DNA from 3 places in the Pectobacterium parmentieri genome. Region 2 is predicted to be linked to each of the others. Evidence: predicted binding sites of a transcription regulator. Region 2 holds the regulator's gene; each other region holds the start of a gene.
What was found. The regulator PurR, encoded in region 2, represses purine synthesis genes. The targets are predictions, from matches to a motif close to CANGCAAACGTTTGCNTG.
Positions count from the first base shown of each region.

Region 1: a site for PurR is predicted at 1,704-1,721, ahead of A8F97_RS14495 (NCS2 family permease). Genes of this name have one in related genera too.
Region 3: a site for PurR is predicted at 1,746-1,763, ahead of serA (phosphoglycerate dehydrogenase). Genes of this name have one in related genera too.

Region 1 is NZ_CP015749.1:3,203,461-3,206,622, forward strand. It holds gene A8F97_RS14495 (NCS2 family permease) at 208-1,575, opposite strand; gene lpxP (kdo(2)-lipid IV(A) palmitoleoyltransferase) at 2,482-3,162, opposite strand, start outside.
Region 2 is NZ_CP015749.1:1,198,232-1,201,393, forward strand. It holds gene cfa (cyclopropane fatty acyl phospholipid synthase) at 1-1,131, opposite strand, end outside; gene purR (HTH-type transcriptional repressor PurR) at 1,449-2,474, opposite strand; gene cydH (cytochrome bd-I oxidase subunit CydH) at 2,866-2,955, shown strand; gene A8F97_RS05340 (C40 family peptidase) at 3,046-3,162, opposite strand, start outside.
Region 3 is NZ_CP015749.1:4,859,369-4,862,530, forward strand. It holds gene A8F97_RS22125 (LysR family transcriptional regulator ArgP) at 1-641, opposite strand, end outside; gene rpiA (ribose-5-phosphate isomerase RpiA) at 882-1,541, shown strand; gene serA (phosphoglycerate dehydrogenase) at 1,845-3,077, shown strand; gene A8F97_RS22140 (zinc-binding alcohol dehydrogenase family protein) at 3,131-3,162, opposite strand, start outside.

The DNA of each region.
Region 1 (3,162 bases), 2.0 Mb from region 2:
ATTTAGCTCGGTATGAAAATGGATTTTTAGTCGAAAAACCGAGATTAATAACAAGGTTGATTATCACACAAAAAACGCAAACCCAAAGCCAATAAAAAGGCACATAAACACCCATTTGGGAGAAATATCACGAGGCAGGGAGAGGAGAAAGGAAAACGCGAGGAACAAACCTTCGGGCGATGCCCGAAGGTCTACAGAAGAAACAACTTACAGTGCCCAACCACCGGCGTAGAACACCACCAGTGCCACAGCGATAACTACGGTACCGATGTTCAGTTTGCGCCATTCGCCGGAACAGATGCGGCCTAAGACCAGAGCGCCAAAGCCCAGCATGATGCCAGTCACGATGTTACAGGTCAGTACGATAAATACGGCACAGACCAGACCGGACATGGCATCCACAAAGTCATCAAAATCCAGTTTGGAGACGTTACCCAGCATCAGCAGGCCGACGTACATCAGCGCAGGGGCAGTAGCATAACCAGGAACCAAATACGCTAACGGAGACACAAACAGCAACAACAGGAACAGCACGCCCACGACAGTCGCCGTTAAGCCTGTTTTACCGCCAGCCGCTGTACCTGCTGCAGACTCGATGTAGACCGCCGCCGGTGACGTCCCAACCAGGCTGGAGAAAATGCTGCTCACGGAGTCTGCGGTCAATGCTTTACCGCCGTTGATGATTTGTCCATCTTTATCCAGCAGGTTCGCCTGCCCGGCTACCGCACGAATCGTTCCCGTAGCATCGAACACCGCTGTCATTACCAACGCCAGTACGCTCGGCAGAACCAGAGGCTGCAACGCACCCATGATATCCAGACTGAAGATCAGCGACGAACCGTCAGCCGCCGTCAGGCTCGGCAATGCGAAGAAACCGGCATATTTTACATTCGGATCAAAAATCAGCCCCAGAATAGAGATCACGACGATAACCAGCAAAATACCGCCCGGTACGCGACGTTTTTCTAAACCAATGGTCGCCGCTAATCCCAACAGGGACATCACAACGGGGAAAGAGGTGAAATTACCTAGCGCGACCGGCAGGCCGTCAATCGGGTTTTTTACTACCAGCCCAACACCGTTGGCGGCAATAATCAGCAGGAACAGACCGATACCAATCCCTGTTCCATGCGCCACGCCCAGCGGCAGATTACGCAAGATCCAGGAACGGATGCCGGTAACAGAAATGATGGTAAACAGTACCCCCATCAGGAAGATCGCCCCCAGCGCCACGGGAATACTTATTTGTTGCCCCAGCACCAGACTAAACGCGGTGAACGCCGTCAGAGAAATCGCACAACCAATTGCCATCGGCAGATTAGCCCACAATCCCATTAGCAGCGACCCCAGCCCGGCAACCAAACAGGTTGCAACGAACACGGCAGTTGGCGGGAACCCGGCTTTGCCCAGCATACTCGGTACGACTATCACCGAATAAACCATTGCCAGGAACGTCGTCAGACCTGCTAGCACTTCCTGACGCGTGTTACTGCCACGCTGTGTAATTTTGAAAAAAGCGTCAAGCGCGCCCTGCGGACGCGCCGCATTCTCTGCCTGACGGGTGGTGTTTGACATAGTGGTATCCCCTGAAATGCCATTATTATTTACGATCAATTCTGAACGGTTCTCACAGCCTTACCCTGCGAACGCATTAGCACACGAATTAGCAATGAACATAACGCGTCATGAACCTTATGGCTCCGCACGCAAACGATTAACTCGCTGGATGCAAAGCCGGAAAACGTTGCTCGATCAAGACGAGCGGTATAAAAACAAGCGGAAGTAAAACATCACCGGATAAACAGCGTCAGGTAATGCGAAGCGCACGATTATCCCGCTTCCCCTGCGCTTATTTCAACTGCTAATCGAGACAATTTACCTATCTCATTTCATCTTTCCGTTAAGGAAATGCGCAGTCGGTACACGTATCGTTCAATCAGACAATTCGCTGAAAGCGCGCCAGTATGAAGAAAAAACAGAAAAGATTTTTAGACAGAAATCAAAACAGCGGTTTACTCCTCACAAACTGAATGTTCATTTTTTTGTGATTAGCGTCACAAAAAAGTTGACCAGCCGTATCAGTGCGAGTATTCTTAAAAACGTGAACAGCATCACAGAAAACAAATTAACTACCAACGAGGAATTGACCATGAAACTGCTGAACAAAATCATCGCTATGTTTGAAAACATCCACATCAACTTTGGTACTTTCAACCAATAATTATTTAAGAATCGTGGGGATAAAAAAGATGCGCGTTGTCCGCAGAATCAATCAAATATTAAAAGCGTTGGGCAAAACCTATCGCGGTGTTAACCCCCACGCTATCTTCCGTTAATCGTACTCAGTACGTTAACCACTCTAAAATGGCTGCCATCCGGCGGCCATTTTTGTTTCTGTACTAAGATAACAACGGTCTTCCTTTCTGACAGGATGGCGCTAAAGCGCCACCCCATTTCACACATTTTTACACCACCCAACCATCAGGCGTAGAGTGACACTTCACCTGCCGGGCGCGTTTTAAAGCGGCGATGCAGCCAGAGATACTGTTCAGGCGCGCGCATGATTTCTTTCTCAATCACCTTATTCATGTAGCAGGCCGCAGCCTGTTCATCGTGATAAGGATAATCCTGTAATTCAGGTTGGATCACCAGTTGATAACCCAAAGCATCGGGCTTACGAATTAGCACCGTCGTCATCATCGCGGGTTTTGCCAGACGACTGATGGTGTAGGTGCCGCTGGTAGTCGCTGCATTTTTCACGGCAAAGAACGGCGCAAAGACGCTGCCTTTCGGACCGTAATCTTGATCGGGCGCGAACCATACGGCTTCACCACGTTTTAATGCCTGCACCATACCGCGTAGATCTTTACGGTCGATCATCGCCTTGTTCGAACGTGAACGGCCCCACGTTTGCACCATTTCCATCGCTTTATTATTGTGCGGGCGGTACATCGCCATCATCGGTCGACACAGCCCCATCGCCCTACCGCCCAGTTCCAGCGACATAAAGTGAATACCAATTACCATCACGCCCTGCCCTTTAGCCGTAGCGTGCTGCAAATGTTCCAGCCCTGAGACATCAAACCATTGGCGCACACGACGATCGGACCAGAACCAGGCCATGCCAGTTTCGATCAATGCCATGCCAAGCGACGCAAAGTT
Region 2 (3,162 bases):
GTCAATGCCATTAATGCTGAAGACGACCTGCCAGAGCTGAAGATCTCTTGCTCTGAAGGCTCCGGCACACGCGTTCAGATAGTAGCTGAACATCCGACGGAAGCGGGCAGTATAGCGTGTGGAAAGCTGGGGCCATCCTTGCTGAAAGCGCGTATGCCACGCCATTAATGTGCGATCGTAATCGGTGCCGAAGTTGTGCCAGTCCTCCATCACCATGTAAGGCTCGCTTGCCTGCGCAATGTGCTGGATGGATGGAATACAGCCGTGGGGGAAGATGTATTTATGCATCCAGGGATCGTTACTATAAGAGGCCGTTTTGTTGCCCCCGATGGTATGTAACAGGAACAACCCATCTGGCTTTAGATTACGCCGCACGACGCTAAAGTAGTTGTCATAGTTGCGCGGCCCGACATGCTCAAACATGCCTACCGATACTGCGCGGTCAAATTGCCGATCGAGATCGCGGTAATCCTGTAACGCAATGATGACATCCAGCCCCTGACAGCGCTGTTGTGCCAGCGTCTGCTGTTCCCTGGAAATGGTGATGCCATACACGGAAACACCGTAGCGACGTGCCGCGAACTCAGCAAGCCCGCCCCAGCCGCAGCCGATATCCAGCAGAGACATGCCGGGCTTGAGCTGAAGTTTTTCGCAAATCAGGGTGAGCTTATCTTCCTGCGCGCATTCCAACGTTTGCGCTTGTTTCCAGTAAGCGCAGGAATATTGCATGTAAGGATCCAGCATCAGGGCAAAAAGGTCATTACCCAAATCGTAATGCCGTTCGCCGACCACTCGGGCGCGTCGGTGGGATTGTAAATTCGTGACGCGAGCGGCGGCGATCCTCATAAGATCGCGCAGACGGCGGGGGAGTGTATTCTTTAGCCCGGCGCGTAGGACGAGATGGAAAAAGATATCCAGCCGTTCACACTCCCACCATCCGTCCATATAGCTTTCACCTAATCCCAGCGAACCTTTTTGCAAGACGCGTTTAAAAAAATCAGGGTGGTTGACGCAGATATCAAAAGGGCGGGGGCCGTTAATGGCGATATCCGCCGTGGCTAACCTGTCTTGCATGATGTTGAACCAGGGCGAGGTATGGCTACGCTGTTCTTTTGCATAAGGTGTACCCATGATGTCTCCTAAATTTTTCACGTGTGAAAGTATGGAAAAACATACCTGGACAGCACTTACCGCAGCCGATGTATCGGCTGTCACCAGAGAAAAATGAAGAAGACATTTGCACATAAGCAGGTGGTTATCTGCCCATTGGCAAAAAACGCGTATCCGCTTACTTACGTGCGGCTATCGCTATTTGGGGTGTTATCAGTGAAAGTGAAACGCAGTTTTCAGTTTAAATCTGCTTCAGCCAACGTACAAGAAAATTGGCTGAAGCTGACAAGGGAAGCAGGCAGGAATTAAGAAAATCGGTCTATGTTGGATCGCCGAGGTTAGCGGCGATAATCGCGGAACGGGCCGTCGGCAACCGAGCGGCGTTCAATCAGCGTCGGATGCACTTCAATGACGTGTGCATCTTCGCGCTTGCTGGTAATCCGATCCAGCAACATAGAGAAGGCGGATTGGCCCAGACGCTCTTTCGGCTGATGGATGGTAGTCAGTGCCGGTGTAAAGAAACGCGCGTGACGCACATTGTCATAACCGATCACCGAAATGTCCTGTGGTACACGTAACCCCAATTCGTCTGCCGCACAAATGGCACCCATCGCCATGATGTCGCCACCACAGAATACGGCGGTGGGTCGCTGTTTTTGCGCGAGAATCTGATGCATGGCTTTATAACCGGATTCCGGTTCAAAATCGCCCCGCACGACCCATTCATCGCGCACGGTGATGTCGGCTTCCTTCAGGGCTTTTAAAAAGCCAAGGTAGCGCCCGTTCCCCGTGTTGCGCTCTTGTATCCCTGGGATGGCACCGATATCCCGATGGCCGCGTTCAATCAGATAGCGACCCGCCATATAGCCGCCTTCAAAGGCGTTATCGATGATGGTATCGGTGAAATCGCTGTGCATCTGCCCCCAGTCCATGACGACCATGGGAATGCTGCGATAATCTTCCAACATGCCCAAGAGTTCTGGCGGGTATTCGGCACACATGACCAGCAGGCCGTCGACGCGTTTTTGCGCCAGCATCGAGAGATAAGCGCGCTGTTTACCGATGTCGTTATGAGAATTACACAGCACCAGCGTGTAACCTTTGGCATAACAACTGTTTTCGACTGCTTCAATGATCTCAGCGAAATAGGGTGCTTCGCTGGATGTGGCCAGCAAGCCGATAGATTTAGTGTGATTAACTTTGAGGCTGCGGGCGACGGCGCTGGGCGAATAGTGCAATTCCTTGATTGCTGCCCTGACGGCTGCCTTAGTCTCTTCGGCGACGAAACGTGTTTTATTGATCACGTGCGATACGGTTGTGGTGGAAACGCCAGCACGTTTTGCCACATCTTTAATCGTTGCCATCTAAAAATGACTCCTGAACTTACCTGTTACAGACGTAAGTATATTGTTAATCGTTTGCCTACGTTTAAAGTTCTTCTTCTAAGCTAAAAAACAGGATTTCAGAAGGAGAGTGCCGAATGTTATACCGAAGGGATCTGGCTTGACGTTTTTCGACTGATACGCAGCGCTTTCATAAACAGCGGATTGTGTCCGATTTATCATGAAAGTGAAAGGGCTAATTTATACTATTAGTGACGCATTCGTCGGAGATTTTTCGCTAGAATTATGAAAGAATCATAATAACCCTATTATTTGTCGCCTTAACTGCCTAAGCAGATTCGGCTGTGAAGGGGGCGTCTTTTTTTTCAGATGAAGTTTCAGATGAAATTTGTTTGCTAATAAGGAGTGGTTTATGGATACAGATCTGAAGATGTCTTTGCTGACAACCGTCGGCTCGTTGGCTGTGATCATCGCGTTTAGTTTCATTGCGGTGTTGAACTAATCCTTCAGTGCTTTTGCGCGGGTTAGGTATTCAGACAGGTTTATGGCGAATAAACGTGTCTGAATACGCTTCTGTTCGACGAATCGTCTCTTAACGAATCGTCTGTGGTGTCACTACGCGACGCGCTCCAACATAGTGCTCCTGCCAATAATCTTCACTTAGCTTGCTGATACGAATATCTGAACCTGTACGCGGTGACTGGATAAA
Region 3 (3,162 bases), 1.4 Mb from region 2:
CCCGGCGACAAATCAAAGTTTTGCTGTAAAAAAGCCTGATGCATATCATCCAGATGGTCGAAGGCGACGGCGGGTGCGCGCAGCAGCGCCGAGCGCGTCACGCCATTCGGGAAATAGCGGGCGGCGAAAGCCGGCGATGCGACAAATAGATAATCCAGTGCGCCCAGCTTATCCACCAGACAGCTTGGCAGCGGCTGAGACTGAATACTCACTGCACCCACCACTTCACCCCGGCGCAGCCTTTCCTGAGTACGCGTTTCATCTTCTACCTGCAAGTTGAGGCGAATTGGCGAATCGACCAGCACCGGTTGTAACGCTGGTAATAGCCAGGTTGCCAGGCTGTCGGCGTTCACTGCCAGCGAGAGTAACAGCGGAATATCGCTGTTGGTTTCATTCCCTAGCCACTCTTCTTCCAGCAATTCTACCTGATGAAGCAGAGCCAGCAGTTTCTGACCTTGCTCTGTCGGACGGGGTGGGATGGTTCTGACCAATAGAGGCTGGCCGAACAGATTTTCTAACTGTTTGATACGTTGCGAAACGGCAGATTGGGTAATACACAACTTTTGGGCTGCGCGTTCAAAACCACGCTCGCGGATGACGGCATCCAGAGCCTGAAGCGTTCGATAGTCCGGGCGTTTCATGAAATTCAAAGTCCTCTGAATGAGTCCGTTTTTTTTCACTATGCCACATTTTGCTGATTTGCCATGCAGAAATCTTATTTTAGCTGCTGTGTGCAATCACGATTCAGCACACTGTGTGTAGTGCGGGGCGCGTGAAATAATGCAGTAATGGGGTGATGAATTTGTACGCATTCCCCAACGCGCATGTTCTATAATACGCACACGTTTTCGTATATTGATTCTACAGGCCAGAAGCAGATTATGACGCAAGATGAACTGAAAAAAGCAGTGGGATGGGCGGCGCTCGATTATGTCCGCCCTGACACCATTGTGGGAGTAGGAACCGGATCGACGGCAGCACACTTTATTGATGCGCTGGGCTCGATAAAACATCAAATCAAAGGTGCGGTTTCCAGCTCAGATGCCTCAACGGAAAAGTTGAAAAGTCTGGGCATTCCCGTTTTTGACGCCAATGATGTGGATTCGCTCGATGTTTATGTGGATGGTGCGGATGAGATCAACGGGCACATGCAGATGATCAAAGGCGGTGGGGCGGCACTGACCCGTGAGAAAATCATCTCGGCCCTGTCGCGTCAGTTCATCTGCATCGTTGATGCATCCAAGCAGGTTGATGTGTTGGGTAAGTTCCCGTTGCCGGTTGAAGTTATCCCGATGGCGCGATCTTACGTGGCGCGTGAACTGGCCAAACTGGGCGGACAGCCAGTATATCGTCAGGGTGTGGTGACGGATAACGGCAACGTCATTCTGGATGTACACAACCTCAATATCATGGATGCGGTCGCGGTAGAAAACCACATCAATGGTATTGCAGGCGTCGTGACCGTTGGGTTGTTTGCTAATCGCGGCGCAGATGTTGCGTTAGTCGGCACCGCCGAGGGTGTAAAAACCGTCGTTAAATGAGTTCGCGATCGTTCTGACGTGATGAACGCCCCGGGTTCCGCGTCAGAAATTTTTTAGCTAAAAAAATCTATTTTAGTTAACGGCTCATTTTTGGTACTTAATATCACATTTTCTTATTTTATTTATCGCCGATATGGCGATGTATCTCTTTGGCAATATTTTTTGCCATAAATCAGGCGCACCTCTCTGAGGAACGTCTCGGGCAACGCAATCGTTTGTATTGCTGACTGCGTAATTTTTGTTATGTTGGCAGAGGTTATTTAGCACTCTGTCACATTTGAAGTCTGAAAATAAGGTCGGGAAATGGCAAAGGTATCACTGGAAAAAGACAAGATTAAGTTTCTGTTAGTGGAAGGCGTGCACCAGAGCGCGCTGGATAACCTGCGTGCAGCCGGTTACACCAACATCGAGTTCCACAAAGGCGCGCTGGATCCTGAGGCGCTGAAAGCCTCCATTCGAGATGCGCATTTTGTTGGTATCCGCTCGCGTACCCATCTGACAGAAGAAATTTTTGCTGCGGCGGAAAAACTGATCGCGGTAGGGTGTTTCTGTATTGGGACTAACCAGGTTGAGCTGTCGGCCGCGACCAAGCGCGGTATTCCGGTATTTAATGCACCTTTTTCCAATACCCGCTCTGTGGCAGAAATGGTGATCGGCGAAATGCTGCTGATGTTGCGCGGTATTCCATCAGCGAACGCGAAAGCGCACCGTGGTATTTGGCACAAACTGGCGGTGGGATCGTTTGAAGCTCGCGGCAAAAAGCTTGGGATTATCGGCTACGGCCATATCGGTATGCAGTTGGGTATTTTGGCTGAAAGCCTGGGTATGCACGTTTACTTCTATGACATCGAAAGTAAATTACCGTTGGGCAATGCCCAACAAGTGCGCCATTTGTCCGACCTGCTGAATATGAGCGATGTGGTGAGCCTGCATGTGCCAGAGAATGAAAGTACGCACAATATGATGGGCGCGGAAGAACTGGCATTGATGAAACCAGGTGCAATCCTGATTAACGCCGCTCGCGGTACGGTGGTTGATATTCCCGCGCTGTGTGAAGTGCTAAGCAGCAAGCATCTGTCCGGTGCGGCGATTGACGTGTTCCCACAGGAGCCGGCAACTAACAGCGATCCATTCCTGTCGCCGCTGTGTGAGTTTGACAACGTGTTGCTGACGCCGCATATCGGTGGTTCCACGCAGGAAGCGCAGGAAAATATCGGTGATGAAGTCGCTGGAAAACTGGCGAAATATTCAGATAACGGTTCTACGCTGTCTGCGGTGAATTTCCCTGAAGTGTCGCTGCCTGTTCACGGTGCTCGCGCCAGTCGCCTGTTGCACATTCATGAAAACCGTCCTGGTGTGATTACTAAAATTAACCAGATCTTTGCTGAGCAGGGTATTAACATTGCCGCACAGTATCTGCAAACGACGCCTGAAATTGGCTATGTGGTGATCGACGTTGAAACTGACGGTGCGCAAACGGCACTGCAACTGATGAAAGCGATCCCTGGCACCATTCGTGCGCGTCTGCTGTTCTAATACGCTTTAATCAGTGAATAAACGACCAGCCCCAAACGGGGCTGGTTGCGTTATTAAAGCGCGATAACGATCTTGCCGCGCATAT